DNA from 3 places in the Blastococcus sp. HT6-30 genome. Region 3 is predicted to be linked to each of the others. Evidence: riboswitches for the same ligand, from Rfam matches in the RefSeq annotation. Region 3 holds a riboswitch; each other region holds the start of a gene.
What was found. Region 3 has a riboswitch for cyclic di-AMP ahead of ABC795_RS07005 (NlpC/P60 family protein). Riboswitches for the same ligand answer to the same signal wherever they lie in the genome.
Positions count from the first base shown of each region.

Region 1: another riboswitch for cyclic di-AMP. It lies ahead of ABC795_RS09815 (hypothetical protein); the one in region 3 lies ahead of ABC795_RS07005 (NlpC/P60 family protein).
Region 2: another riboswitch for cyclic di-AMP. It lies ahead of ABC795_RS09985 (NlpC/P60 family protein); the one in region 3 lies ahead of ABC795_RS07005 (NlpC/P60 family protein).

Region 1 covers NZ_CP155792.1:2,029,372-2,039,157, forward strand. The annotation lists gene ABC795_RS09805 (protein kinase) at 1-825, opposite strand, end outside; gene ABC795_RS09810 (hypothetical protein) at 987-1,262, shown strand; gene ABC795_RS09815 (hypothetical protein) at 1,479-2,378, opposite strand; cyclic di-AMP (ydaO/yuaA leader) riboswitch at 2,647-2,809, opposite strand; gene ABC795_RS09820 (bifunctional 3'-5' exonuclease/DNA polymerase) at 2,962-4,623, opposite strand; gene ABC795_RS09825 (DNA-directed RNA polymerase subunit alpha C-terminal domain-containing protein) at 4,669-5,238, opposite strand; gene ABC795_RS09830 (saccharopine dehydrogenase NADP-binding domain-containing protein) at 5,286-6,515, opposite strand; gene ABC795_RS09835 (glycoside hydrolase family 13 protein) at 6,651-8,282, shown strand; gene ABC795_RS09840 (CoA ester lyase) at 8,347-9,183, opposite strand; gene ABC795_RS09845 (Atu2307/SP_0267 family LLM class monooxygenase) at 9,262-9,786, opposite strand, start outside.
Region 2 covers NZ_CP155792.1:2,064,746-2,074,531, forward strand. The annotation lists gene ABC795_RS09955 (cobyrinate a,c-diamide synthase) at 1-975, shown strand, start outside; gene ABC795_RS09960 (energy-coupling factor ABC transporter permease) at 962-1,654, shown strand; gene ABC795_RS09965 (energy-coupling factor ABC transporter substrate-binding protein) at 1,651-1,959, shown strand; gene cbiQ (cobalt ECF transporter T component CbiQ) at 1,956-2,693, shown strand; gene ABC795_RS09975 (ATP-binding cassette domain-containing protein) at 2,690-3,535, shown strand; gene cobA (uroporphyrinogen-III C-methyltransferase) at 3,532-5,190, shown strand; cyclic di-AMP (ydaO/yuaA leader) riboswitch at 5,326-5,478, shown strand; gene ABC795_RS09985 (NlpC/P60 family protein) at 5,493-6,749, shown strand; gene ABC795_RS09990 (MFS transporter) at 6,834-8,060, shown strand; gene ABC795_RS09995 (ABC transporter permease) at 8,067-8,468, opposite strand; gene ABC795_RS10000 (hypothetical protein) at 8,465-8,641, opposite strand; gene ABC795_RS10005 (globin domain-containing protein) at 8,898-9,786, shown strand, end outside.
Region 3 covers NZ_CP155792.1:1,441,729-1,451,514, reverse strand. The annotation lists gene ABC795_RS07020 (AMP-dependent synthetase/ligase) at 1-3, shown strand, start outside; gene ABC795_RS07015 (glycosyltransferase family 4 protein) at 64-1,185, opposite strand; gene ABC795_RS07010 (M48 family metallopeptidase) at 1,182-2,465, opposite strand; gene ABC795_RS07005 (NlpC/P60 family protein) at 2,978-4,054, opposite strand; cyclic di-AMP (ydaO/yuaA leader) riboswitch at 4,071-4,250, opposite strand; gene ABC795_RS07000 (hypothetical protein) at 4,438-4,758, opposite strand; gene ABC795_RS06995 (D-alanyl-D-alanine carboxypeptidase family protein) at 4,841-6,586, opposite strand; gene ABC795_RS06990 (DEDD exonuclease domain-containing protein) at 6,752-8,533, shown strand; gene ABC795_RS06985 (Lrp/AsnC ligand binding domain-containing protein) at 8,530-8,817, shown strand; gene trpD (anthranilate phosphoribosyltransferase) at 8,868-9,786, opposite strand, start outside.

The DNA of each region.
Region 1 (9,786 bases), 590 kb from region 3:
CTCGACCGCGTGCAGGAAGGCGTTCCCGTCGGGCAGGCGGTCGTCGGGGTCCTTGACCAGCGCGGCGTCGATGAGGGCGCGGACGTCCCGCGGCAGCTCGGCGGGCAGGGGCTCGGGGTGCTCCTGCACCTGCTTGAGCGCGACGGTCACCGGGTTGTCGCCGTCGAAGGCGGCGTGCCCGGCGAGGGTCTCGTAGCCGACCAGCCCCAGGGCGTAGACGTCGCTCGCCGGGCCGACGTGCTCGCCCCTGGCCTGCTCGGGGGACATGTACTGCGCCGTGCCGATCACCTGGCCGGTCTGCGTCAGCGGCACGCTGCCCGCCGACCAGGAGATGCCGAAGTCGGTGAGCTTCACGGTGCCGTCGTGGGTCAGCAGGATGTTGGCCGGCTTGACGTCGCGGTGCACCACACCGGCCCGGTGGGCGGCGGCGAGCGCGGCCGCGGCCTGCTGCAGGACCGAGAGGGCGGCGCCGGTGCCGAGCGACCCGTCCTCGGCCAGCAGCGCCGACAGCGGCGGCCCGTCGACCAGCTCCATGACGAGGTAGGCGAGGTGCTCGCCGGTGCCCTCCGCCGTCGACTCACCGTAGTCGAGGACTGCGGCGATGTTGGGGTGGCTGAGGCTGGCGGCGTTCCGGGCCTCCGTGCGGAACCGCGCCACGAACACCGGGTTGTCGGCGTACTCGCTGCGCAGCACCTTGACGGCCACCCAACGGTCGAGCAGCACGTCGCGGGCCCGCCACACCTGACCCATCCCGCCGACGGCGATCAGGTCGCGCAGCTCGTACCGGTCGCCGAGGATCTGCCGGCTGGTCTCGGCCGTGGTCACTCCCGATTCCCTCGTGCTGGTCCCCGCGAGGCCGTCCTCGCCCGTCGCCCGTGCCCTTGTGGGTGCCCGTCCCGGCCGCAGCCGAACCCCGTCGGCCCCGAGGAGGTCAGACCGGGGCGGTGCACCCGCTCCCCTCCCGTCCGTCCGCGCTGGTGCATCGCGTGGTCCGGCTGCTCGACACCGTTGGCGGCCGGGTGCTGTGCCTGGCCGGGGAGGTCGACGACGCCGTCGTCGACACCTTCCTGCAGCACTACGGCGGCGAGCCGGTGCGCGTCGACGCCGGCTCGGTGACCGGGCTCTCCGCCGCCGGCCGGCAGCTGCTGCTCGACCACCTCGACGCCGCCGCGCGGATCGGTCGGCAGCTGCCGCTGCTCCGTTCGGCGGCGCTGGCACGGGCCCTGGTCGGCACCGGGTCCGTCCCCGCCGAACCGGGCTGACCGACGGGCGGAGCCGGTCGGCACGCCCCGACGCATGAGCACGTCGATCGCCCACGGCTCCATCCGCTCGGAGAGAGATCAGCACGTCCGTGTGGGCCCTGGGTACCGATCGCCCTGGCCATGCGGATGCTGCCGCTGTCGGTCGTCCGGAAGCTGACGCTACGTCGTCCGGGGGTCGAGCGGCCCCGGGCCCGGGCGGGCCCGGGGCGTCGGCGCTCAGCCCCGGTAGTTCACGTGCGGGTGGTCCATGTGGTTGGCCGTGGGGCTGCCCCGGTTCCCCATGGGCTGCCAGGAGCCGTTCGCGGACGACAGCATGCGCTGCTGCCAGATGATGTAGTCCACCCCGAGCTCGGCCCAGTGTGCGCGGTGGTACGCGACGATGGCGTCCCCGAGCGCCGCGTTGGACATGACCATGTAGTCCAGCGCCAGCCCGGACGGGTGACCACCCGGATCGGCCGCGCTGGCGCGCGTGCCGCCGATCGTGATGCTCGCCGCACCCGGCACGTTGCTGACCACGGCGTCGGCCGCGGCCTGGGCCTGCGGCCTGACGGCTCCGGCGCTGTTGCTGATCCGCGCGACCGCCGACGCGGCCACCGAGGCGGCCGGCGAGCTGGACACCGGCGCCTGCCGGCTCCGGCTCGCGGCCGCCGGTGCCGCTGCAGCCGGTGCCGGGGCAGCCGGTGCCGCGGCAGCCGGTGCCGCTGCCTCCGCGGCCACGGCGGCCTCCGCCTCGGCCTTGGCCTTGGCCTCCGCCTCGGCACGGGCTGCGGCCTCCGCCTCGGCCTTCTGCCGGTCGAGCTCCGCCTGGTCGGCAGCGGCCTGGGCCTGCTGCGCCGCGACCTGCTCGGCGTCGCGGGTGCTGCGGCTGGCGGTGAGGTCCTGCAGCGGGGCCAGGTCCTCGGTCACGTCGATCGGGCCGGACTGGGCGGTGAGCCCGAGCTCCTGGGCGACGCTGACCGACTGGGGCGCATCGGCCTCGGCCTGCGCCGCCGGCTCAGCGCCGACGAGGACGTTGACGAGGAGCGCGCCGGCGGCGGCGGCACCCAGGTACAGGGCGGGACGGCGGACGTGCGCCGGCGGGCAGCGGCGGCCGGAGGTGGTGGTGCGGACATTCATGGGTACGGGAGCTCCGAGGGTGTCGCGCGGCCGGCCGGAGGGCGGGCCGCGGCGGGGTGCGGGCAGCAGGGCGCCGGCGCCGGGACGACTGCCTGGGCCACCGGGAGACGGCGGGGAGCCGGTCGAGCGGGAAGTGCTCGGTGGTGGGCGACAGCCGGCGGGGCGCCGTGCGTGGGCGCGGTCAGTTCCGCGGGCGCACCCGGATGCGGCGGTGCCGGGTGGTGCAGGGACGTGCGGCGGTGCAAGGGCGCGCCATGCGGCGGCTCTCCGTTTCTTCCGTTGCCGCCTACCGGGTTAGCTGACGGATTCGGGCGGGAAGTAGCCCTACCCGCGCCGCCGACGTGCTCGGCGCAGGATTCACCCCAGTGCTGCGGTGGGTCCCCGGCTCACCCGCAGCGCGATCGCAGTGGGTGACTCGGCGGCGCCGATCGGACTCCCCGGACGGGGACGTGTCGACCGATCGGACCTGGCCACGGTAACCGCCGTTATGCAGATGTGACAATCGAGAGCCGGTTATTTCCACGGCGTGACGTGTGTCGCCTGCCCCTCACCGCCCCCCCGGCGGTGTAGGGCGGACCCCGGCTCAGCCGGCGTCGGCCCACGACCGGACGACGGCGACGTCGAGCGGGAAGTCCACCGGGAACGCGCCGAACAGCAGGCGCCCGGCGGTGGACGCGGCGGCCCGCACCACCTCCACCACGTCGTCGGCCAGGTGTTCCGGAGCGTGCACGACGACCTCGTCGTGCAGGAAGAAGGCCAGGTGCGGCCGCTCGGCCGGCGACCCGGCCCCGCCCAGCCGCCACAACCGGTTGCGCAGGTCGGCCATCCAGCACAGCGCCCACTCCGCGCCGGTGCCCTGGACGACGAAGTTGCGGGTGAACCGGCCCCACGCACGGCGGGCGCGGTCGCGGTCCCCCCGCGAGCCGGCCTGCTCCGCGGGCTCCCCGAGCTCGACCGCCCGCTGCGCCCACGCCCCGGTCGGCGACGGCGCCCCCCGGCCCAGCAGGGTGTGCACCACCTCGCCGCGCTCCCCCGCCCGGGCCGCCTCCTCGACCAGGCCGATGGCACGCGGGTAGCGGCGGGTGAGCCGGGGCATCATGCGGCCGCTCTCCCCGCGGGTCCCGCCGTACATGGCGCCGAGGATGCCCAGCTTGGCCTCTGCCCGGGACGCCACCGCCCCACCGGCGACCATGCCCTCGTAGAGGTCCGAGGCGCGCGCCGCCTCGGCCATTGCGGTGTCGGCGCTCATCCCTGCGAGCACCCGCGGTTCCAGCTGGGCTACGTCGGCGACGACGAACCGCCAGCCGTCGTCCGCGACCGCCGCGGGTCGGATGAGCGTGGGCACCGAGAGCGCGCCGCCGCCGGTGGAGGCCCACCGCCCCGTGACGACCCCGCCGGGGAGGAAGGAGGAGCGGAACCGCCCCTCCTGCACCCAGGTCTCCAGCCAGCTCCAGCCGTTGGCCGTGAGCAGCCGCATCAACTTCTTGTACTCGAGAAGCGCGGGGATCACGGGGTGGTCCAGCTGCGCGAGGCTCCACGAACGGGTGTCGGCCACCGGGAGACCGGCCTGCTGGAGCGCTCGCAGCAGCTCGGCCGGCGAGTCGGGGTTGAGCAACGGTGCGCCCAGCGCCGCGCGGATCTCGCCGAGCAGCCGCTCGAGCACCGCCGGCCTCCCGCCGGCCACCGGGCGGGGGCCGAGCAGCGCGGTCAGCAGGCGCTCGTGCACGTCGGCCCGCCAGGGCAGGCCGGTGTACGTCATCTCGGCGGCCACCAGAGCGCCGGCGGACTCCGCCGCGAGCAGCAGGGCGAGCCGGTCGCGCCGCGGCGAGGCGGCCAGGGCCGCCTGCTGGCGCCGGTGCTCGGCCGCCGGGTCGAGCAGGTCAGCCGGATCAGCGGGCGGGAAGAGCGCGGGGTCGGCCGCCGCGACCGGCTGCAGCGCGTCCCAGCCGGCGGTGTCCCCACCGACGAGGAGCGCCTGGTCGGCGAACGGTGACCGCCGCAGCAGGACGTGGCTCAGCCGCAGGTCGGTGCAGCGCTCCACGCGCGCCCCGGCCGCCAGCAGGGCCGGGTACCAGCGGGTCGTGTCGTCCCAGACCCAGCGGACGGGCGCCGGTGCGGCCTCCCGCTCGGCGACGACGGCGGGCAGCTCCTCGACCGGGATGCGGGTGGCCGCCGCCGACCCGTCGTCGCTGTGCTCCGTGATGTCCACCGCGGACCCGCGGCGCCGGAGCAGGACCCGCTGCACCCCCGCAGTGTCGCCGACGGCACCGAGGGATCCGCGGGCCGGTCCCTAGCCGAGCAACCGGCGCAGACAGCGGGCCGGCGCGGTGAGCACCGTGCGGGCGACGTGCACCCCCAGCCGCAAGAGATCGGCGTAGTCCGGTGGCCGCACCGCCGCAGGCGCGGCCGGCCCGGTCGGTGCCAGCGGTGCGGTCGGCGGGCGGGACGGCGACGGCGCGGCCGGCGCGGCCGGGTCCGCGGGCACGCCCGGCGGCGGCGGGTCCGGGAGCAGGAGGTCGACCGCCGACCGGCGGCGCGGGCCGCGCAGGGAGGCGAACGACGGGATCGCCGGGGCGGCCGGGGACTCCTCCTCCGCCGGCGCGGGCTCCCGGTCGGCCGCGGGGGCGGCCGGCGGCCCGCCGGCCGCGGGCAGCCGCGCGGGTGGCTCGGGGACGACGGTGCGGATGGCGGCCACCATGCCGGGGCCGAGCCCGGCGACCGCGCTCAGCTCCCGCCGGGTGAGCGCGGCCAGCGCCCCGACGTCGGTGATCCCCGCGCGGGTCAGCGCGGTCACCGCCCGCGCGGGCAGGCCGAGGTCCCGGATCGTCCCTGCGGGCTGGTCGGGCGAGCTGATCGGCATGTCGGCCAACCCTAGCGACGCCGCTCCGGCGTCGCCGACGCGCCCGATCAGCGGGCGGTCACCTCGTAGGTGTGTCCGGCGGTGCGCAGCCGCTCGACGAGCACCTCGCCCATCGCCGTGGCCGGTGTCAGCGACCCGGCCCGGTCGGGCAGCCGGTCGCCGTCGAGGGCGAGCGCCAGGGCGCTCTCCCCGAGCATGACCGCCGTCGCCGCGTAACCCGGGTCTCCCTCCCCCGCCGCGGTCGCCCGGTACCGGCGCCCGTCCTCGGTCTCCGCGTCGACCACCATCCGGAACCAGCCCCTCTCCCGGGCCGCCTCGCCCGGGCCGGTGCCGGGCGCCGGTAGGACCCGGTCCAGGAGCGCGCGGGTGGGCGGGAAGGCCATCGCGGAGACGGTGCCGACCAGGCCGGCGCTGATGCCGGCGGCGGTCACCGCGCCGACGGGGCCCCGACCGCAGCCCATCACCTCGCCGTAGCTCATCCCCCGCCCGTACGCCCAGTCCTGCAGCGCGTTGCTCCGCCGCACGATGCGGGTGTTGAACGGCGCCATCACGAACGCCGCCGTCCAGCGCCCGTCGGCGGTCCGGGTCGGCAGGACGCCGTCGCGGGGCTGCCGCGTGTCGGGCTCGGCGGCCCGGTCCGGGCTGAGCGCGAAGGGGTCGCCGACGACGCGGCGCAGCGACGGGTCCTGCTGCAGGGCCTCCACCTGGGCCCGCATCGAGTCGATCGTGCCGCCGCTGAACCCACCCCGGGCCGTGGCGACCAGCTGGACGTCGCGGAGGCCACCCGCACCGTCGGCCGCGGCCCGCCGGCCGAGCAGGAACACGCTGAGGTCGGAGGGGATGGAGTCGTAGCCGCAGGCGTGGACGAGGCGGGCGCCGGTTTCCTTGGCGACGGCGTCGCAGCGCTCGATCGCGTCGCGGACGAACAGGACCTCACCGGTCAGGTCGGCGTAGTGCGTGCCGGCCCGGGCGCACGCCTCGACCACCGGCAGGCCGTACCGGGCGTAGGGGCCGACCGTGGTGACCAGCACGCGGGCGCTCCCGGCGAGGGCGGCCAGCGAAGCGGCGTCGGTCGAGTCGGCCTCCTCCAGCGCCCAGTCGCGGCCGGCGGCCGGCAGCCCGGCGCGGATCTCCTCGAGCCGCTGCCGCGACCGCCCGGCCAGCGCGATGCGGGTCCCCCGCGGGGCGTGCTCGGCCAGGTAGGCCGCGAGCAACCGCCCGACGAAACCGGTGGCCCCGTAGACGACCAGGTCATAGGTCCGTCCGTCATCTGCCATGCGGCCATCCTCGCCTGCCCGGCCGGCCCCGGCAGCCGGCGGCCCCACCTCACGGGCAGGTCACGGAACGGCACACGGATCACTCCGGTGCGCAGGAGGCACGGGCTCCGGTGCCGCCCTGCCGATGGAGGTCGCATGGCAGTGCGGCTCGCAACGGTGCGGACCGCGACCGGTCAGCAGGTCGCGGCCCAGACGTCGTCGTCCCCCTGGTGGCGATCGGCGGTGGTCTACCAGGTCTACCTGCGCTCGTTCGCCGACGGCAACGGCGACGGAATCGGCGACCTCGCCGGGCTGCGCTCGCGCCTCCCCTACCTGTCCTGGCTGGGTGTCGACGCGGTGTGGATCAACCCGCACTACCCCTCCGGTGGTGCCGACGGCGGCTACGACATCGTCGACTACCGCGCCGTCGACCCCGAGTACGGCGACGTGGCCGACCTGGAGGCGCTCGTCGCCGAGGCCCGCGCCTTCGGCCTGCGGGTCGTCCTCGACGTCGTCCCCAACCACACCTCCGACCGGCACCCCTGGTTCCAGGCCGCGCTGGCCGACCCGGACTCCCCCGAGGCCTCCCGCTACCACTTCGCGCCCCCGTCGGAGGAGCCGCCGAACAACTGGCAGTCGCTCTTCGGCGGGCCGGCCTGGTCGCGCACCCCCGACGGCCGCTGGTACCTGCACCTGTTCGCCCCCGAGCAGCCCGACCTGAACTGGCGCGACCCGGCCGTCGCCGCCGACTTCGAGCGGACCCTGCGCTTCTGGCTCGACCGCGGTGTCAGCGGGTTCCGGGTCGACGTCGCCTACGGGCTCTTCAAGGACGCCGGCCTGCGGAACAACCCGGGCGCCTACTCCCCCACGCTGTTCGGCCACGGCCCCGAGCAGGCGATGACCTGGAACCAGCCCGAGGTGCACGACGTCTGGCGCCGGTGGCGGTCGGTCTGCGACGAGTACCCGGGCACGATGCTGGTCGGGGAGGTCTGCCTGGCCGACCCGCGGGAGGTCGCGCTCTACTCCCGCCCGGACGAGATGCACCAGTCGTTCTCCTTCCGGCTGCTCAAGTCGCCCTGGTCGGTGGAGGCCTTCGCCGACGGCGTGCGCAGCGCCCTGGACGCCTTCGGCGAGGTCGGCGCACCGGTGTCCTGGGTGCTCGGCAACCACGACAAGGACCGGCAGGTGACCCGGTTCGGCGGCGGCGCCGTGGGCACCGCCCGGGCCCGGGCCGCCGCGCTGCTGATGCTGGCGCTGCCCGGCTCGGCCTACGTCTACGCCGGTGACGAGCTGGGCCTGCCGCAGGCCGACGTGCCCGACGAGGCCAAGCGCGACCCGATCTTCTTCCGCAGCGGAGGGGCCCGCTCGGGCCGCGACGGGTGCCGCGTGCCGATGCCCTGGAACCCGTCCCCCGGAGTCGGCTTCTCCACCCGCCCGGCCGAGCCCTGGTTGCCGATTCCCGACTACTGGGAGCGCTACGCGGTGTCCCGCCAGTCACGGGACGGCGGCTCGATGCTGACCCTCTACCGCCGGGCGCTCGCACTGCGTCAGGCGCACCCGGCCCTCGGCTCCGGCGAGGCCGCGGTGAGCACACGCGGCGACGTCCTCACCGTGCGCTGCACCGCCGCGGACGGCGCCGTCGTGCGGTGCGTGGTCAACATGGGGTCGGCGACGGCGCTGGTGCGCTCCCGCGGCCCGGTGCTGCTGGCCTCGAACACCAGCGTGCGCCGGTCCCCGGCCAGCGTGGCGCTGCCTCCGCACACCGCGATCTGGCTCGCCGAGGGCTGACGGCCGACGGCCGCCCCGGCCTCGCAGGCGGGGCGGCCCTCCGTCGTGGTGCGCGGCGACGGCCTCAGACGGGCTCGACCCCGAACACCCGGGCCAGGCGCTCGATCTTCCGGGCGCGCCCGAGCCGGGGCAGGTCGCTGCCGTCGCGGATGACCTGGCCGCGCGCGTCGAAATCGGCGAGGAAGTCCCGCGCCCACGCGACGTCGGACGGCGTGGGGCTGATGACCTCGTTGATGACCGGGAGCTGGTCCATGTCCAGGCACAGCTTGCCGGTGAGGCCCAGCGAGACGGTGACGGCGGTCTGCTCGCGCAGCACCGGGTGGCTGCTGCTCACCGTCGGTCCGTCGATCGGCCCGGGGAGCCCGCCGATGCGGCTGGCCACCACCAGGCGCGAGCGCGGGTAGGCCATCGCCAGGTCGTCGGCGCTCGTGCCGGTGTCGCGCCGGTAGTCGCCGCTGCCGAACGCCAGCCGGAAGGCGCCGCGGGCGCGGGCGATGTTCACCGCCTCCTCGATGCCGAGGGCCGACTCGACCAGCGCCAGGACCGGCGTGACCCCAGCGAGGCGGTCGAACGTCTCGGTCACGTGCTCGGCGGCCTCGGCCTTGGCCAGCATCACGCCGAGTAGGCCCGGCAGGCCGGCCAGCCCCGCGACGTCGTCGGCCCAGAAGGGCGTCGAGTGGTCGTTGATCCGCACCCAGGCGCTGCGGTCCTCCTGGGAGAGCCACTGGACCACGCCCTCGCGGGCCTCCGCCTTGTGCGCGGGGTCGACGGCGTCCTCGATGTCGAGCACCACCGAGTCGGCCCGCGATTCGTGCGCCACGTCGAACAGCTCCGTGCGCGCGCCGTTCACCAGCAGCCAGGAGCGTGCGTCCTCGGGCCCGACCTTCCGTCTTCTCGCCACGCCCACATCCTCGTACGGATCACCCGGCGGCACCGCTCCGGGTCCCCGCCGGGCCGGTTCCGGTCCCTCGCCTCCGCGTCAGCCGGCCGCCACCCGCGGGACGACCTCGGTGCCCAGCAGCTCGATCCCGCGCAGCAGGTCCTCGTGCGCCAGCCGCGGGTTGGTCATCTGCAGCGCCACCCGTTCCACGCCCCCGAGCTGGTCGGAGACGCGGCGCAGCTTGGCCGCGACCGTCTCGGGATCCCCCATGAAGAAGGCGCCGTCCGGCCCGCTGGTCGCGTCGAACTGGGCCCTGGTGGGCGCGGCGAACCCGCGCTCGCGGGAGACCTTGGTGAACATCTCGTGCCACCCGGGGTAGATCGTGTCCGCGGCCGCCTGCGTGCTGTCGGCGACGAAGCCGAAGACGTGCAGGCCGACCTGCAGCTTCTCCGGAGCGTGCCCGGCGTGCGCACCGGCCCGCCGGTAGAGGTCGACGAGCGGGGCGAACTGGCGGGGTTCGCCGCCGATGATCGCCACCATCAGCGGGAGGCCCAGCAGCCCGGCGCGGACGAAGGACTCCGGCGTCCCGCCCACGCCGACCCAGATCGGCAGCGGGTCCTGGAG
Region 2 (9,786 bases), 620 kb from region 3:
GTGCACGGGTTCGCCACCTTCGACCCGTCGGTGCGCCTCGGCGGGGTGGTCCTCAACCGCGTGGGCACCGACCGGCACGAGACGATCCTGCGGGAGGCGCTGGGCGCGGCCGGCGTGCCCGTGCTCGGCGCCGTCCGCCGGGACGACCGGCTGCACACGCCCTCGCGCCACCTCGGGCTGGTGCCCGCCGCCGAGCGGTCGGCCGCGGCGGTGGACACGGTGCGCCGGCTCGGCGAGGTCGTCGCCGGCAGCGTGGACCTGGCCGCCGTCCTGGCGCTGGCCCGCACCGCTCCCCCGCTGGACGCGGCTGCCTGGAACCCGACCGTCGAGGTCCCACCGGTCGCCGGCCGCCCGCGCATCGCGGTCGCCGGCGGGCCAGCGTTCACCTTCGGCTACGCGGAGAACACCGAGCTGCTCGAGGCCGCCGGCGCCGAGGTGGTGACCGTCGACCCGCTGCGCGACGAGACCCTTCCCGAGGGCACCGCCGGGCTGGTGGTCGGCGGCGGGTTCCCGGAGGTGCACGCCGCCGACCTGTCGGCGAACGGGGCGCTGCGGGCCGACGTGGCCGCGCTCGCCGCCCGGGGTGCGCCGATCGCCGCCGAGTGCGCCGGGCTGCTGTACCTGGCCCGCGAGCTCGACGGCGTCCCCATGTGCGGAGTCCTCGACGTGGCGACGGCGATGGGCGGGCGGCTCACGCTGGGCTACCGCGCGGCGGTGGCGGCCGGCGACTCCGTGCTCGCGGCGGCCGGCACCCGGGTGCGCGGCCACGAGTTCCACCGCACGACCGCCGAGCCGGGCGCGGGACCGGCCCCGGCCTGGCACTGGGCGCCCGCGGGGGCCGAGGGCTTCGTCCGGGGCGGCGTGCACGCCTCCTACCTGCACCTGAACTGGGCCGGCTCGCCCTCGCTGGCCGGCCGCTTCGTCACCGCCTGCGCCACGGCCGACCGATCGGAGCACGCCCGTGCACATCGCTGAAGGTTTTCTGCCGGCCGGGCACGCCCTGGGCTGGACGCTCGCCGCGGCGCCGTTCGTCGCGTACGGGGCCCGCGCCGTGGTCACGGAGGTGCGCGAGAACCCGGAGTCCACCCTGCTGCTGGGCGCCGCGGGCGCGTTCACCTTCGTGCTGAGCGCGATCAAGCTGCCCTCGATCACCGGCAGCTCCAGCCACCCGACCGGGACCGGGCCGGGCGCGATCCTCTTCCGGCCCCCGGTGATGGCGCTGCTCGGCACCGTCGTCCTGCTGTTCCAGGCGCTGCTGCTCGCCCACGGCGGGCTCACCACCCTGGGGGCGAACGCCTTCGCCTTCGCGGTGGTCGGCCCGTGGACCGGCTACCTGGTCTACCGGCTGGCCCGCTCGGTGGGGACCGGTCTGCTGCCCGCGGTTTTCGCCGGAGTCGCGCTGGCCGACCTCGCCACCTACGTCACCACGTCGCTGCAGCTGGCGCTGGCGTTCCCCGATGCGAGCACCGGCGTCGCGGGCGCCCTGGTCAAGTTCCTCGGCGTCTTCGCCGTCACCCAGATCCCGCTCGCCCTCGGCGAGGGGCTGCTCGGCGTCCTGCTGTTCCGGGTCCTCACCGTCAACGCCCGACCCGAGCTGGAGCGGCTCGGCATCCTCCGGCCCGCTCCGCTCGCCCGCACCGAGGGCGTCGCGTGAGCCGGCGGGCGCTGGTCAACGCGCTGCTCGTCCTCGCCGTCGTCGCGCTCTTCGCCGTTCCAGTCCTCCTCGACGGCGGCACCTCCGAGTACGGCGGCACCGACGCCGCCGTCACCGAGGAGCTGGCGGCCGACGGCTACACGCCCTGGTTCGAGTCGCTGTCCAGCCCTGCCGGTGAGGTGGAGTCGGGGCTGTTCGCCCTGCAGGCCGCGCTCGGGGGCGGCGTGCTCGGCTACGTGCTCGGCCGGCTGCGCGGTCGCCGGTCGACCGCGCAGCCCGGCCCCGCGGAGGCCGACCCCCGGTGACCGGCCTGGCCGTCGACGACGCGGCCTGGGCGAGCGCCTGGCGTGGCCGCGCCCCCGGCGACAAGCTCCTGCTCTGCGCGGGCCTGGTCGGGTGCGCGCTCGTGCTCCCGCCCTGGCCCGGTGCCGTCCTGGTGGCGGCGAGCGCGGTGGCGCTGGCACTGGGCCCGGCCCGCGTCCCGCCCGGCACCTTCCTCCGGGCCGTCCGGTGGCCGCTGGCGTTCATCACCGTCGGCGCGGTGACGGCGGTGGTCACCGTGGACGGCGGCGGACTGGGCTGGGCGCCCGACGCGGCGGAGCGGGCGGGACAGCTCGCCGGGCGGGCCGTCGCCGGCAGCGCCGCCGTGCTGCTGCTGGCCACCACCACCCCCATGTCCGACCTGCTGCCGCTGCTGCACCGGCTGCGCGTGCCGGCCGCCGTGGTGGAGATCGCCTCGGTCACCTACCGGCTGCTGTTCGTGCTGCTCGACAGCCTCGGCACCGTGCGGGAGGCCCAGGCCGCCCGGATGGGCTGGTCGACGCCGCGCCGCTCGTACCGCTCGGCCGGGATGCTCGCCGCCGCCGTCCTGACCCGGTCGTGGGACCGCGCCCGGCGCATGCAGGAGGGGCTGGCCGGCCGCGGCATGGAGACGGGCCTGCGGGTGCTGCCCGATGCCCGGCCGTCGTCGCGCCCCTTCCTGGTGCTGGCGGTGGCGCTCCCGGCCGCCGTCGTCGCGCTGACCCTGGTGCTGCGGTGAGCCACCGGACCCTCGCCGCCGCGGGCCTGGTCGCCGGTTACCCCGGCGCGGCCCCGGTGCTCGACGGCGCGGCGGTCCGCGTGCCGCCGGGGCTGCGGCTGGCGCTGCTCGGCGCCAACGGTTCGGGCAAGACCACGCTGCTGCGCTGCCTGTCCGGGGCGCTGCGGCCCGCCGCCGGCACGGTCACCGTCGACGGCGAGCCGCTCGCGCACACCCGCCGCGGCCTGCGCGCCCACCGCCAGGTGGTCCAGCTCGTGCTGCAGGACCCGGACGACCAGCTGTTCAGCGCCTCGGTCGGCCAGGACGTCTCCTTCGGCCCGCTCAACCTCGGCCTGGCCGAGGACGCCGTCCGGGCCCGCGTGGCGGAGGCGCTGGAGCTGCTGGGCGTGGCACCCCTGGCATCGCGGCCGACGCACCAGCTCTCCTACGGCGAACGCAAGCGGGTGGCGATCGCCGGTGCCGTCGCCATGCGCCCGTGCGTGCTGCTCCTCGACGAGCCGACCGCCGGGCTCGACCCGACCGCGGTGGCCGACACCCTCGCGGCGCTCGCCCGCCTGCAGGAGCACGACTCCACGGTGGTGATGAGCACCCACGACGTCGACCTGGCGCTGCGCTGGGCCGACGAGGTCGCGGTCGTGGTCGACCGGACCGTGGTCCAGGGCGCCCCCGGCACGGTCCTCGGCGACGGCGGCCTGCTCGCCCGGGCCCGGCTGTCCCGCCCGTGGGCCCTGGAGGTCGGCGCCCGGTTGCGCGACCTCGGGCTGCTCCCCGACGGTCCGCTCCCCCGCGACGCCGCGGGGCTGCTGGCCGCGCTCCCCGACCGTCCGGGGGTGCCCATGTGACGACCGTGGGGATCGGGCTGTCGTCGGGGGTGAGCGCCGCCGAGGTGCTGGCCGCGGTGGACGCCGTCCTGCCCCCGGTCGCCGGCCCGGTGCGGCTGGCCACCCTCGACACGCGGTCGACCGAGCCGGGGCTGGTCGCGGCCGCCGCACGGCGCGGCTGGCCGGTGACCGGCCACCCGGCGGCGGACCTGGCCGCCGTGCTGGTGCCCACGCCGTCGCCCGCCGTCGCGGCCCGCGTCGGCACCCCCTCCGTGGCCGAGGCGGCGGCCCTGCTCGGCGGGGGTGAACTCGTCGTCGGCAAGACCGTCCACGGCCGGGTGACGGTCGCCGTCGCCCGGCTGCCCGACGCCGCCGGGACCGCCGTCGACGCCGAGGACCGAGGAGGTCCCGTGACCCCCGACCCGGCCGGCGAGCTGCTGCACCCGGTGGGGCTCCGGCTCGCCGGCCGGCCCGTGGTCGTGGTGGGCGGCGGCGCGACGGCGCACCGCGGGGTCGCCGGCCTGCGGGCCGCCGGCGCAGTGGTCACCGTGGTCGGCCCCGAGGTCACCCCCGCGCTGGAGTCGCTGGCGACGACCGGCGGGATTGCCTGGGAGCGCCGGCCCTACGGCGCCGGCGACCTCGCCGGTGCCTGGTTCGCGCTGGCGGCGAGCGGGGACCCCGCGGTGGACGCGGCGGTGGCCGCGGAGGCGGAGCAGGCCCGCATCTTCTGCACCCGGGCCGACGACCCGGCGCTGTCCAGCGCCGCACTCCCGGTCGCGGGCCGGGCGGGCGACCTGGTGGTCGCGGTCCACCGCGCCGCGGATCCCCGGCGGGCGGCCGGTGTGCGGAACGCCGTGCTGGCCGGCCTCGGCGACGGGACGCTGGCTCTCCGGTCGCCCGACGCCGGAGCCGCCCCCGGACGCGTGGTCCTCGTCGGTGGCGGCCCGGGGGATCCGGGGCTGATCACGGTGCGCGGCCGGCAGGCGCTCGCCGAGGCCGACGTCGTGCTGGTCGACCACCTGGCACCCCGGTCGCTGCTCACGTGCCTGGCGCCCGGCGCCGAGGTGATCGACGCCGCCAAGCTCCCGCGGGGCCGGTTCATGGCGCAGGAGCGGATCAACGACCTGCTGGTGGGCCACGCGCGCGCCGGCCGGCGGGTGGTCCGGTTGAAGGGCGGCGACCCGTTCGTCTTCGGCCGCGGCATGGAGGAGCTGGCGGCCTGTACCGCCGCCGGGGTGCCGGTGGAGGTGGTGCCGGGCGTCACCAGCGCCGTCGCCGTTCCTGCCCTGGGCGGCATCCCGGTCACCCATCGCGGCCTGACCCACGAGTTCGTCGTCGTCTCCGGCCATCTGCCCCCGGGCCATCCGCAGTCGCTGGTCGACTGGGCGGCCCTCGGCCGGCTGCGCGGCACGCTCGTCGTGCTCATGGGCGTGGAGACCGCCCCCGCGATCGCCGCGGCACTGGTCGAGCACGGCCGGGCGCCGGACACCCCGGTCGCCGTCGTGGCCGACGGCTCCACCGCCACCCAGCGGAGCGTGCGCACCACCCTCGCCGGCCTGCCGCAGGTCCTCGCCGACGGTGGCATCCGGCCACCTGCGGTCTGGGTCGTCGGCGAGGTCGTGAGCCTTGCCACCGTTTCCGAGGGCGCTCCGGCGGTGCGCCGTGACCGTGCGTGAACGCGTCGGCAGCGGAGGAGGAAAGGCCCGACGAACTCGTCACCCGACGTGGTGACGGCGCCGGTCGCCCCCTAGCGTGGGCCCGTCCGGACGGACCCGTCCGTCGCCCGACCGGTGACAGCCGCCCGGACGCCGCCGAACCACCCGCCGGCACCGCCGGCACCCGGACCGGGGACCCATCGCACTCCCGGGGTGAAGCGACCGACCGACCCGGAAGGGCCGCCGGACGCCGGGCGTCTTCCCGCCCGAACCCGTCAGCTAACCCGGTAGGCGGCCGTGGAAGAAAGGAAAACCCGCCGAACATGGCGAGTTCGCTCAACCCTGCCCACCGCCGGATCACCGGCCGTCGGGCCCTGGTGGCCCTCGTGGCCGCCGGCGGTGTCGCCCTCACGCCGCTCCCCGCGTTCGCCGACCCCGAGCGGCCGACGACGTCGCAGCAGGCCGCGCAGCTGATCGCGAGCCGGGCGCACGACCTGGAAGTGCTCACCGAGCGGTACAACGAGACCCGCGAGCAGCTCAAGGCGACCCAGCAGGCCGCCGACCTGGCCGCCGAGGAGCTCACCGCCGCGCAGGCCGCCCTGGAGCGCGCCCGCGACCGGGTCCGCACCGTGGCCCGCAGCGCCTACACCGGCGACGGGCTCGGCGTCCTCGAGGCCATGCTGACCAGCGGCTCCGCCGGCGACCTGGTCGACCGGGTGGGCCTGCTCGACGCCATCGCCGCGCACAACAACGGCGTGCTGAGCGAGGCCCGTCAGGCCGGGGAGGACGCCGACCGGGCCCGGGCCTCGGCCGAGCAGGCAGCGGAGGACGCGCGGTCCCAGGTCGACCGGGTCACCGCCGAGCGGGCCCGGCTGGACCAGCAGATCGCGGAGTACCAGGCGCAGTACGAGCGGCTCACCGAGGAGGAGAAGCGCGCCTCCCGGGCCGCCGCGGAGCGGCACGCCGCCGAGCAGGAGGTGGCGGCTGCCCAGGAGGCGGCGGCTGCCGAGGAGGCTCCGGCCGAGCAGGCCCCGGCCCCTGCGGCGCCGCGCGCCTCGGCGCCGGTCGCCGCTGCCCCGGCTCCGGCGGCCCCGCCTGCTCCGGCTCCGGCTGCTCCGGCTCCGGCTGCTCCGGCTCCGGCTGCCCCAGCTCCGGCTGCCCCAGCTCCGGCCGCCCTGCCGGCTCCGGCCCCCGCACCCCCGCCGGCGCCGGTCGCGGGCGGGAGCGCCGCGGCCCGGACCGCGGTCGACACCGCCCTGGCCCAGGTGGGCGACCCCTACGTGTGGGCCGCCGCCGGGCCGAACGCCTTCGACTGCTCCGGGCTGGTGCAGTACGCCTACGCCGCGGCCGGCATCTCGGTGCCGCACTCGAGCCGGATGCAGTCGACCATGGGCACCCCGGTGTCCCGGTCGGCCCTGCAGCCGGGTGACCTGCTGTTCTTCTACAGCCCGGTCAGCCACGTCGGCATCTACGTCGGCAACGGGCAGATGGTGCACGCCTCGACCTCGGGCGTGCCGGTCAAGGTCGCGTCGATCGACTCGATGGGCAGCTTCAACAGCGCCCGGCGGATCGCCGGCTGATCTCGGGGCGCGCGGGGCGGCGGTCCGCCCCGCGCCCCCGCCTGCCCGGAGGCCCGGGCGGGCGGCGTGGGACGATCGCGTTCCGTGCGGGTCGGGACGCGGGGCGAGCTCCCCCGCGAGGTCAGGGTCCTGGCGGTCATCGCCTTCGTCGTGGCGTTGGGGTTCGGCATCGTCGCGCCGGCGATCCCGCTGTTCGCCCGCTCCTTCGGCGTCGGCACCACCGCCGTCGGGCTGGCGGTGAGCGCCTTCGCGTTCTTCCGCTTCGTCTCCGCGTTCAGCGGCGGCACGCTGGTCGAGCGCTTCGGCGAGCGGCTGGTGCTGGCCACCGGCCTGGCCATCGTCGCCGTGACCACCGGTGCGGCGGGGCTGGCGGGGTCCTTTCCGCTGTTCCTCGCCCTGCGGGCGGCCGGTGGCATCGGCAGCGCCATGTTCACCGTGGCCGCCCTCTCGCTGCTGCTGCGCGTCGCACCCCCGTCGCACCGAGGGCGGGCGGCCGCCACCTGGCAGGGCGGCTTCATCCTGGGCGGCATCGCCGGGCCCGCGGCCGGCGGGCTGCTGGCCGAGCTCTCCCCCCGGCTGCCCTTCTTCCTCTACGCCGGGTTCCTGCTCGTGGCCGGCGGCGTCGGTGTGCTGATGCTCCGCTCGGCCGCGCCCGCCCCGGACCCCGAGGCCGCGGACGTCGCCTCGCCCGACCTCGGCGCCGGGCCGATGCCCCTGGGCACCGCGCTGCGCTCCCGGGTGTACCTCGCCGCGCTGGTGGCGAACTTCGGCGTCGGCTGGGTGCTCTTCGGCGTCCGCAACTCGCTGGTGCCGCTGTACGTGACCGAGGAGCTCGGCCGGACGGTCGCCTGGGCGGGCGCCGGCCTGCTGGCCGGCTCGGTCGCCCAGGCGCTGGGGCTGCTGCGGTCCGGCCGGCTGGTGGACGGCTGGGGACGGCGTCCCTCCCTGGTGGTCGGCGCCGCGCTGGGCACCGCCGCCATGGCGATCCTCGTCCTGCCGCCGGTCATCTGGGCGTTCCTGCTGTCCATGGCCGTCTTCGGGCTGGCGGCCTCCCTGCTGGCCAGCGCGCCGGCCGCGCTCGTCGGCGACATGAGCGCCGGGCGGGGCGGCCGGGTCGTGGCGGTGTTCCAGATGTCGGCCGACCTCGGGGCCATCGCCGGCCCGCTGGTCGCCGGCTGGCTGACCGACGTCGCGTCCTTCCAGGTGGCGTTCGCCGTGAGCACCGCCGTCCTCGCGGCCGGTCTCGTGGGCGGTCTGGTCATGCCGCGCGAGGCGCCCCGGCCCGCGGCGGTCGGGGCGCCCACCCCCTGACCCCCGTCAGCTGCTCCGGTACAACCGGGTGGTCAGCGGCAGGAACACCGCGGCCAGGCCGGCGGCCACCGCCAGCGAGACGCCGATCGCGCCGCCGTCCGGTGTGCCGTCCATCAGCGAGCGGCACGCCGTCGCGAGGATCGAGATCGGGTTGACGGCGACGAACGCCTGCAGCGGCCCGGGCAGCGTGGCGGGGTCGACGAACACGTTGGACAGGAACGTCAGCGGGAAGATGCCCATGAAGCCGGCGTTCATCACCGCGTTCGGGCTCCGGAGCAGCAGGCCGAGCACCGAGAACGCCCACGACAGCCCGAAGGAGAGGACCAGCACGAGGGCCAGTGCCGCCACGGCACCGGCCACCCCCGCGTCCGGGCGGTAGCCCAGGAGCACACCGACGACGATGATCACGGTGCCGGCGACGACGTACCGGACGCTGTCCCCGAGCAGCGAGCCCAGCAGTCCAGCACCCCGTGGATCGTCCCGGCCGGGACGACGAGGTCCAGCCCGCCGACGGCCGTCGTCCCCCCGTAGGTCTTGACCAGTGCGGTCGCCTCGACCGCCAGGGGTGCGTGCAGCTCCATGGGGACCTCGCCGGGTGTCGCCTCGTCGGGTTCTTCCCCCTGTTCGACGGACTCTCCTCGGCGGACTCATCGGAGGCCAACGACTTCTCCGCGGCCGGGCACCGTGCCGGCCGGAGCGGCGAGAAAGATCCGCCACCTCTGTGTGGCGGCGGCCGGGCCGGGGAAGGGGCAGGCGGAGTGCGCGGACGTGGTCGCCGGCCAGAGCTGACGTCGGGCGCTCGCCCAGCCGGACCGACCACGCCGCGAGGAGGCACGCATGGACATCGCCGCGATGCGGGCCAGCTTCGCGAAGGCCGCCGCGACGGGCGACGAGGCGCCGCTGTACTTCTACTCGCACCTGTTCCTGAGCCACCCCGAGACCCGGGCGATGTTCCCCGTCTCGATGGCCCACCAGCGCGACCGGTTCTTCCACGCCCTCGGCGAGGTCGTCTCGCACGTCGACGACCTCGAGGGCCTCGTGCCCATCCTGAAGCAGCTCGGGTACGACCACCGCAAGTTCGGCACCCTCCCGGCGCACTACCCGGCGGTGCTGCCCAGCCTGCTGGCCACCCTCGAGCACTTCGACGACGAGTGGGACGAGCACCGCGCCCGCACCTGGACCGAGGCCTACGGGCTGGTCGCCTCGGTGATGATCCAGGGCGCCGAGGAGTCCGCCGACCACCCCGCCACCTGGCGGGCCGAGGTCGTGGCGCACGAGCGCCGCTCGGTCGACGTGGCGGTGCTCCGCGTCCGCCCCGAGGTGCCGGTGGACTACCTGGCCGGTCAGTCGCTCTCCCTGGAGATCGACCGGCGTCCCCGGCTCTGGCGCTACTACTCCCCCGCCAACGCACCCCGCGACGACGGCACGCTCGACGTGCACGTCAAGGCCCGCCCCGGCGGACCGGTGAGCACCGCGCTGGTGCGCAGCGTGGAGGTCGGCGACCTGATGCGGCTGGGCCCGCCCCTCGGCGACCTGACGCTGGGCGAGGGCTCCGACCGCGACCTGCTGCTCGTGGCCGGTGGCATGGGCCTGGCCCCGCTCGAGGCCCTCGTCGACCAGGTCCGCCGCCAGGGGCCCGCCCGCCGGGTGGATCTCTTCGTCGGCGCCCGCACCGAGGACCAGCTGTACGACCGCGCCGCGCTGGACGCCCTGCAGCAGGCCTGCC
Region 3 (9,786 bases):
TGAAAGAGGGCCCCGCTGCCCCCGCTCCTCGCACGCTCGGGGCGGGACCCTGCAGCGGGGCCTTCAGCCGTCGAGCACGTGCGCGAAGTCGGCCGCGATGGTCCTCCACGACCACCGCTGCTCCACCCACGCCCGGCCCGCGGCCCCCATGGCGCGGGCCCCGCCCGGGTCGTCCAGCAGGCCGCTGAGCAGGGCCGCCACGGCTGCGGGTGAGCGCGGGTCCACGACATGACCGGTGACGCCCTCCCGCACCGCTTCCGGCGCTCCGCCGGAGGTGCCGGCCACCACGGGGCGACCGCAGGCCGCCGCCTCGAGGAACACCATGCCGAGCCCCTCGACGTCCAGCCCGCCGCGACGGGTCCGGCACGGCATGGCGAAGACGTCTCCCGCCGCGTAGTGCGCGGGCAGCTCGTCGTGGTCGACCGGCCCGGTCAGGACGACGGAGTCCTCCAGCCCGCGCTCGGCCACCGCCCGGCGCAGGGCGGCCTCCGCCGGGCCGCCCCCGACCAGCAGCAGCCGTGCACCGGGGTGCCGGGCGAGCACCTGCGGCCAGCCCGCGACGAGCACGTCCTGCCCCTTGCGGGCCACCAGGCGGGAGACGCAGACGACGACCGGCGCCTTCCCCAACCCGTACCGGGCGCGCACCGGCGCCCCGTCGACCTGCGGCGTGAACCGGTCGACGTCGACACCGGGCGAGAGCTGGACCAGCCGCGCCCGCGCGCCGAGCGCCGGCGCCAGGCGGTCCCGGGTGTACTCGCTGATGTAGGTGACGACGTCCAGCCCGGAAGCGATCCGCTGCATCACCTGGCGGCCGCCCGGCAAGGCCACCCAGCCGGTCTCGTGCCCGTGGGTGGCGGCGACGAGGTGCCGCACCCCGGCCGCCCGCAGGGTGGGGGCCAGCAGGCCCAGTGGGGCGGCCGCGCCGAAGAACGCGGTGTCGCAGCCGAACCGGTCGACCAATTCCACGGCCGCGCGCGCCGTGGCCCGGGTGGGGAGGAGCATCCCCGTCGGCCGGCGCACCACCGGGTACGGCAGCCCCGCGTCGTGCTCGGCGGAGCCGGGCGAGTCCGACGCGAGCACGACCAGCGAGTCCGGCGGGCGGCGGGCGAGCAGCGCCGCGACGAACGTCTGGATGCCGCCCTGCCGGGGCGGGAAGTCGTTGGTGACGACGAGGGTGCGGCTCACCGCGACCGCTCCAGCCGGCGCCAGTCCTCGGCCATGGCGATGCGCTGCGCGGTGGTGGGGTGGCTGCCGAAGAACCAGTGCCAGGCGGCCGGTGGGTCGGGGTCGCCGAGGTTCGCGGTCGCCAGCCGCCGCTGCATGGCGGTGAAAGCCTCCGGATCACGGGTGAGGTCCAGGGCATGGAGGTCGGCCCGCTCCTCGATCTGCCGGGAGACCAGGTTCTGCACCGGGGTCGAGACCAGCCCGCCCACGGCCACCAGGAAGAGCAGCAGCGGCACGACGCGCGGATCGCCGGGCGATTCGGCACCCGCGCGCCGCAGGAGGGCCCGCCGGGTCAACAGCCACCCGGCCAGCGCGGTGGCCGCTCCCGCGCCCAGGGCACCCATGAGGGTGCCCGTCAGGACGTCGTCGGTGGCCACGTGCCCGAGCTCGTGGGCGACGATCGACTCGATCTCCTCCTCCGGCAGCTCGGCGAGGACCGTGTCGTAGAGGACGATGCGGCGGGTTGACCCGAAGCCGGAGACGTAGGCGTTGAGGGCCGTCGTGCGGCGGGAGGCGTCGGAGACGAGGACGTCCTGCACCGGGGTGCCGTTCTCGTCGGCCAGCGCGAGCAGGTCGGTGCGCAGCTCCCCCGCCGGCAGCGGCTCGAACGAGTTGAACGCCGGTTCGATGACCACCGGGTAGAGGAAGGAACCGATCACCACGAGGGCCGCCGCCGCTCCCCCGGCCCACGCCCACCAGGTGCGCGGGGCGCGGCGCACCAGCCAGAGGACGACCAGGACCACCACGGCCGTGAGCGCCGCGCTGATGGCCACCGAGACGGCGACGTCGCGCAGCCAGAGGCCCCACCCGCGGGTGGACAGGCCGTACCGGCGGCGGACCGTCTCGGCGTAGGCCGACACCGGGAGAGTCGCCAGGCGGCCGACGACCACGAGGGCCGGCACGCCGACCAGCACCTGGACGAACCAGCGGCCGCCCAGCGGGGCCGCCACGGCGTGCACGAGCCGGCCGCCGAGCCGGGTCAGGCCCAGGACCGCCGAGACGGCCAGCCCGAGCGCCATCGAGAGCAGCGAGGCGGGGCGCAGGGCGGCCGCGAAGGCCTCCGCCCGGTCCAGCTGCGCAGGAGCCAGCCCCGCGGCGGGATCGGGCGCGGTGTGGCCACCGGGCGGCTCCGGGAGCACCTCCCAGGGCGTGCGGACCACGATCACGACGACGAGGGCGATCCCGAGGACCGCCGCCGTCAGGAGCGCGGCCCGGGCGCCTGCCCGCCCTCCGCCGTCCACCTGGTCGATCCTAGGTGCGCCGGCCGTCCGCACCGGCCCGGGAACCCCGTGCGGGCGGCGCACTCCGCGGGTACCCCTCGCAGACCAACTGCAGGAACGCCTCCAGGCTCGACGGCGGGCTGTCGGCCCACCAGGCCGGCCACACGGGGACCGGCGGCGCGTCCGGAGCGGCCGGTAGGCCACACCCGGCGCGGGTGCTACGTCGCCGTCGCCCCGGCGGTGATGCCCAGCGCCTGCCGGCCGCGATGGCGGTGAGCCACTCGTGGACGCCCCGGAGGGTGCGCGTGGCCGCCGGCGGGGATCGGCCACCGGGCGGCGGAGCACGCTGACGTCGGCGACCCCTCGGTCAGGCCCGCGGACGGAGATCCGGTGGCCTCCGAAGAGGTCACCGGCCCGTCGTGGCCCCCGGCGGGAGCAGAGTGTCCATCAGCCGGCTGACATCCTTCGCTGCGATGCGCCCCCTGCAGGATCCCGCCGCGAGCCTGCGAGCGGTGGGGGCCAGGGGGTGTTTCTCAGCGGACGATCCGCCGGGCGCTGTTGTAGTTCCCCATCGAGTCCACGCTCGCCACCTTCACCGGCTGGCCCGACGTGGAGGCGTGCACCATCCGCCCGTTGCCGATGTACATGCCGACGTGGCTGACCGGGGTGTAGAAGAACACCAGGTCGCCGGGCTGCAGCTCGCCGCGGGAGACCGGCCGGCCCATCTGCGACTGCGACTTGCTGGAGTGCGGCAGCGTGACGCCGGCCGCGGCGTAGGCGTAGGACGTCAGGCCCGAGCAGTCGAAGGCGTTCGGCCCACCGGCGCCCCAGACGTACGGATCGCCGATCTGCGCGAGCGCGGTGTTCACCGCGACCTGGGCGGCGGCGCTGGACGCCGTGACCGCCGTGGGCGCGGGGAGGCTGTTGCCACCGTGCGCCTGGGCCACCTGGGCCTGCTGCGGGGCGGTGAGCGCGTCGTACCGCCGCTGGTAGTCGGCGATCCTCGTCTCGAGGTCCTCTTGCTTCGCGGCGATCTCGACCACGGTGCGCCGGGCGTCCTCGGCGGCCTTCGCAGCGGCCTTCCGGGACTGCTCCGCGTCGTCGGCCGCCGACGAGACCTCGGTGAGGACCTCGTTGGTGTGCCCGGCGATCGCGTCGAGGATCCCGAGCTGGGACACCATCTGGTCGGCCGAGTCGCTCGACAGCAGGGCGTCGAGCCGGGTCAGTCCGCTGCCGGTGTAGGCGCTGCGGGCGAGCCTGCGGATGTGCCCGTCCAGGGCGCCGAGCCGGGCCTCGGCGGCCGCGACGGCGTCGCCGGCGGCCCGGGCGGCGCCCTCGTGCCTCTCGAGCGCGACGCGTGCGTCGTTGAGCTGCTCGGAGAGGACCTCGAGCTCGTGGTTGGCCTCGGCCACCTGCGCGGCGACCTCGTCGGCCGCACCGGGAACGGCGACTGCGGTGCCGGGGATGACGATGACGGTCAGGGCGGCAGCCGCGCTGACCAGCACGCCGGACCGGAGCGGTCCGGAGCTGCGGGCGCTCGCGGAGCTGCGCCCGCCGGCGGCGGGAGCTCGTTCGGGGGCCTGCGTCAGCGGTGCGTGAGGGGTCGCCACGTGCGGCGGCACTCCGTTTCTTCCTCTGCAACCGCCGACCGAGTTAGCTGACGGGTTCGGGCTGGGAAGACTGGCCCTATCCCCCGCGGGCCGGCGAGCCGGCCGCAGGAGAACTCACCCCGGAACTGCGGTGGGTCCCCGGTACACCGCGGGCGCCGGTGCTGCACGCCGCGCGGTGATTAGGCGGTGTTCGGTCGGGGCCACCCTTCGACGGATGACGACCACCCGGCCGAACGGCGACGACCTTAACGATCGTGATGCGCCTGTGACAAATGTGGACCGTGGGAACGCATGCGCTCGGCTTCCCGTCCCGCACGGCCCCTCCACCTGGGCGTTCACCCGATCGGGTGCACGGGCGGACACCGCGACCGGCACCGGGACGATCAGCCCGTGCGCCGCCCCGGCCCCTCGCCACCGTGACCGTCGGAACCGTGAGGATGCCGCAGCGGAGGCACGAGCCCTCCCTCCGCCAGCGCGCGGACGGCCCGGCGCTCCACGTCGTCGAACTCCACCACCACGCCCGGCGGAGGCACCACGACGTCCTCCGCCGCGGCCGCTGCGGACCCACCGCGCGAGCGGCCGGTCATCGGGACCACCACCGGGTCGGTCCCCTGCCATCCCGGCGGCGCGCCGAGCAGGACGGTCACCACGCAGTCGGCGCAGCCGGTCCCCCGGACGGTGCAGGTGTCGCAGTCGATGAGCATCGCTTCTTCTCCTCCGTGAGTCGTTCCGCACGGTAGGGCGAGGCGCCGACATTTCCGCCGCGCCGCCGTCCGGCAGCCGGCCTCACGTGCCGGCGTACTCCCAGTGCCAGGGCTCCTCACGCCCGTTGCCGGGATCGGCCCAGGTCGGGTGCAGGAAGCCGAACCGGCCCGCGTTCGCCACCATCCAGGAGTACTGCCGCGTCCCGAACGACTGGACGCCGCCGCAGAGGTCCACCGCGAGGCCCCAGCCGTGGTTGCTCGTGCCGGGGACCGCGGCGAGGGCCGGCTTCTCCCCGTACAGCCGGACCTGGCCGGCGTACGTGCGGTAGGAGTCGGTGATGCAGAGCGGAGCGCCGAGATCGGCCGAGTACGCCGAGGACATCGCCCGGTAGGCGGCCGCCGCGTCGCAGCGCAGCCAGTGCCCGCCGACGCCCAGCGGGCACATCGCGCTGGGCGGGATGAGCCCGTTCGGATAGCCACCCCAGGCGCGGGCGCCGTCATAGCTCGGTGGGTAGACCGTGTTGCCGCACTCGGTCCGCAGCGCCCCCGGAGCCGGTCCGGGCACCGGGACGGCGGGCCGCTGGCCCAGGCCGGGTCGCCCGACCGCCAGCACCTGGTCGGCCGGCAGCGTCCGGACCACCACGGCGCCGGCCCGGGCGTCGGCGGCGAGCATCGTGCGCTGGTCCAGCGCCATGCCGACATGCCCCAGCCCGGCCTCGCCGGAGCCGAGGAAGACGAGGTCGCCGGGGAGCACGTCGGCGGCGGCCACGGGGGTGGCGGTCGCGAACAGCTCCCCCTGCGTGGCCGGCACCGGGACGCCGGCCCGCTCGAACGCGGCCTGCACCAGCGTGCCGCAGCCCCAGGAGTCCGGCCCCGCCGTACCGGGGGCGTACGGCCGCCCGAGCGCCTCCATCGCCGCGCTCACCGCCGTCAGCGTCTCCACGGGCAGCACCAGCAGCGAGCTGGGCTGCCCCGGCAGCTGGGCGACCCCGCGCTGGGCCCCGCCCCCGCCGGCAGCCACGGGCACCAGCCCGTCCGGCAGGCCCCGAGCCGGGTCGCGCAGCGCGGCGGCGGGCACGGTGTCGACGCCCGCGGCGCGCAACTGGTCCACGTAGGCGCGCCAGCTGGCCGCCGTCTGCTCGTTGACGTCCAGCTGCTCGCGCTGCAACCGGGACAGCTGGCCGTCGACGACCTGCAGGGCCTCGTCGAGCTCCGCCGTGACCGCGGCCGCGGCCTCCTCGAGCGCGGCGACCCGGGCGCTCACCTCGTCGGCCCGCGCCCGGGCCTGCCCGAGCGCACCCTGGGCCCGCTCCTCCTCCTCCAGGGCGGCGCGCCGGTGCCCCTCCGCGACGCCGATGACGTCGGCGGCGTGCGCGTCCACGGCGTCGAGGAAGCCCAGGGCGGAGAGCACCTCACCCGGGTCGCCCGCTCTGAGCAGGAGGGTCAGGGGGGTCAGCGCTCCGCCGTCCCGGTAGACGGCGGAGGCGTAGCCGGCCACCTCCCGCTGGTACCCGGCCAGCACGCCCTGCGCATCGGCGAGGACCGCCTCGGCCTCCTCGACCGCCACCTGCGCCTCGGCGAGCGCCGCACGGGCGGCGACGATGTCGTCCTGCCGCGCGCGGAGCTCCTCCTGCACCTCGGCGGCGCGCCGCTGGAGCCGGTCCAGGGCGCGGCTGTCCAGCACGCCCGACGTGCCACCCGGCTGGTCGCTGGGCGCGGCGGCCGCAGGCCCGGTGGGCACCAGCGCCACCGTGCAGACCGCGAGGACGGCCACCAGCGTCCGGCGCCCCACAGCAGCGGCGGGGCCCGACCAGGCGCGCGCGCGCATCCGGTTCCCTCCCCCGACTCGAGCCGGCGACACCCCAGACGTCCCACCGGGACGAATGGTGTCCCGCCCACCCCCCGACCGGGAACCCCCGGTCGGGGGGGCCGCACGGGCGGCCGGCGGCGCGCGTCCCCCGGACTGTCAGCACCCCGCCCTAGCGTCCGCCCCGTGCCACCGGTTCCCGCTCCACCGCGCTACCAGCAGGTCACGATCGCCGACGTCGGGACGCCGTTGGCGCAGGTGACCTTCGTCGTCGTCGACCTCGAGACCACCGGCGGGTCACCGAAGGACAGCGCGATCACCGAGATCGGCGCGGTGAAGATCCGCGGCGGCCAGGTGCTCGGCGAGTTCCAGACGCTGGTCGACCCCGGCCACGAGATCCCGCCCTACATCAGCGTGCTCACCGGGATCACGTCCACGATGGTCGCGGCGGCGCCGCGGATCGGGGCCGTCCTCCCGGCCTTCCTGGAGTTCACCCGCGACGCGGTGCTCGTCGCGCACAACGCCCCGTTCGACCTGGGGTTCCTCAAGGCGGCGTGCGCCGAGAACGGGCTGGCCTGGCCCGCCGCGGCGTCGGTCGACACCGCTGTCCTGGCCCGGCGGCTGCTCAGCCGCGACGAGGTGCCCAACTGCAAGCTGGCCACCCTCGCCCCGTACTTCTCGGCCACGACCTCGCCCACCCACCGCGCGCTCGACGACGCCCGCGCGACGGTGGACGTGCTCCACGGCCTGTTCGAGCGGCTCGGGCCACTGGGCGTCACCACCCTCGAGGAACTCACCGGCCTGACGCGCACGGTCGACCCGGAGCGTCGGCGCAAGCGGCACCTGGCCGACGGCGTACCGCACGGTCCGGGCGTCTACCTCTTCCGCGGCCCCCGGGAGGAGCCGCTCTACGTCGGCACCTCCACCGACCTGCGCAGCCGGGTCCGCAGCTACTTCACCTCCGGCGAGCAGCGCAGCCGGATCACCGAGATGGTCTCCCTGGCGCAGCGGGTGGACTCGATCCCCTGCGCGCACGGGCTCGAGGCGGCGGTCCGCGAGCTCCGGCTGATCGCCCGGCACAAGCCGCGGTACAACCGCCGCTCGCGGTTCCCCGAGCGGGCGCTGTGGGTGCGCCTCACCGAGGAGCCGTTCCCCCGGCTGTCGGTCGTGCGCCGGGTCCGCCCGGACGCGGGGGTCTTCCTCGGCCCGTTCCCGGACCGGCGGGCCGCCGACGCCGCCGTGGCGGCCGTGCACGACGCGCTGCCGCTGCGGCAGTGCACCGCCCGGCTGTCCCCGCGGACGCCGGTCAACGCCTGCGCGCTGGCCGACATGGGTCGCTGCGGCGCCCCCTGCACCGGCGCCCAGTCGGTGCCCGAGTACGCCGACGTCGCCGCCGTCTTCGCCGCCGCGGTGGCCTCCGACCCGCGTCCCCTGCTCGCGCCGCTGCTGGAGCGGGTGGACCGGTTGGCGGCCGAGGAGCGGTACGAGGACGCCGCCGTCCTGCGGGACCGGGTCGCCGTGCTGATCCGCGCGATCCGCCGCAGGCAGCGCCTCCAGTCCCTGGCCGCGGTGCCCGAACTGGTGCTCGCCCGTCCCGACGGCGACGCCGGCTGGGAGCTGTCGGTGATCCGGCTGGGGCGGCTCGCGGCGGCCGGCAACGCCCCGCGGGGCACCACGGTCCGCAGCGTCCTCCCCGGCCTCCTGGCGACGGCGGAGACCGTCAGCGGGGCCGACGGGGAGGAGGCCACGTCGGTCGACGAGACCGAGCTCGTCCTGCGCTGGCTGGAGAAGCCCGGCACCCGGCTCGTGCAGCTCACCGGCACGCTGGCCAGTCCTGCGCCCGGCACCGGGGCCTACAGCGGCTTCCTGGCCCGGGTGGACACCGGTCGTGACGCCCGCGACCCGTTCGCCGACGGCCGGTCGCTCGGCACCCGCGCGCGGCCCGAGCGGATAGCATCGCCGGCGTGATCACCGCCATCGTGATGATCGACGCCGCCACCGACTCGATCGCCGAGGTCGCGCAGGCCGTCGCCGAGCTCGACGGGGTCAGCGAGGTCTACTCCGTCGCCGGCGAGGCCGACCTGATCGCGATCGTCCGCGTCCGGGAGTTCGGACAGGTGGCCGAGGTCATCGCCGGCCGCATCAACAAGGTGCCGGGCGTGGTCGACACCGACACCCACATCGCGTTCCGCGCCTACTCGCGGCACGACCTGGAGGCGGCGTTCTCCATCGGCTTCGACACCGTCGACTGAAGACCTCCTCCTACCGGCAGCAGGGGGCGATCGGGTCGGGACGGCCCTGGTCAGCCGCGGGGCGGGGCGACCGCGCGGCTGACGGCCACCCAGCGGTCCAGCAGCGCCGCCGCCCGGCCGTCGTCGACGGCGGCCGCGGCCTGCTCCAGCCCCGCTGCCAGCCCGTCGTGCAGCCGGGACGGCTGCTCGTCGAAGGCGACCAGGGCGGCGGCGGCGTTGAGCAGCACGGCGTCGCGGACCGGGCCCCGCTCGCCGTCCACCACGCGGCGGAAGACATCGGCGTTCGCGCGGGCGTCCCCGCCCCGCAGGGCGTCCGGTCCCGGCGCCGCGATGCCCAGCATCGACGGATCGACCCGGTCGGCCACCACCGTGCCGTCACGGACGACCCAGACCGCCGACGTCGTGGCGGTGGTGAGCTCGTCGAGCCCGTCGTCGCCGCGGAAGACCAGCGCCCGGCTCCCGCGGGCTGCCAGCACCTCGGCGAGCACGGGGGCCATGCGCTGGTTCGCGCAGCCGATGGCCGCCGCGACCGGGCGCGCGGGGTTGGTGAGCGGCCCGAGGAAGTTGAAGACCGTGCCGATGCCCATCTCCCGCCGGGGCGCGGCGGCGTGCCGCATGCCGGGGTGGAAGACCGGCGCGAAGAAGAACCCGATGCCGGCCTCGCGGACGCACCGGGCCACCGCCTGAGCCGGGAGGTCGATGACGAGGCCGAGCGCCTCGAGCACGTCGGCGGCACCCGACGAGGACGACGCCGCACGGTTGCCGTGCTTGGCCACCGGCGCACCTGCCGCCGCCGTGACCACCGCGGCCATCGTGGAGATGTTGACGGTGTGCGCGCCGTCGCCCCCGGTGCCGACGATGTCCACGCAGTCCAGCGGCAGCTCCACCGGCGTGGCCTGGGCGAGCATCTCGGCGGCGAGGCCGGCGACCTCCTGGGGCGACTCCCCCTTCGCCCGCAGGGCGACCGTG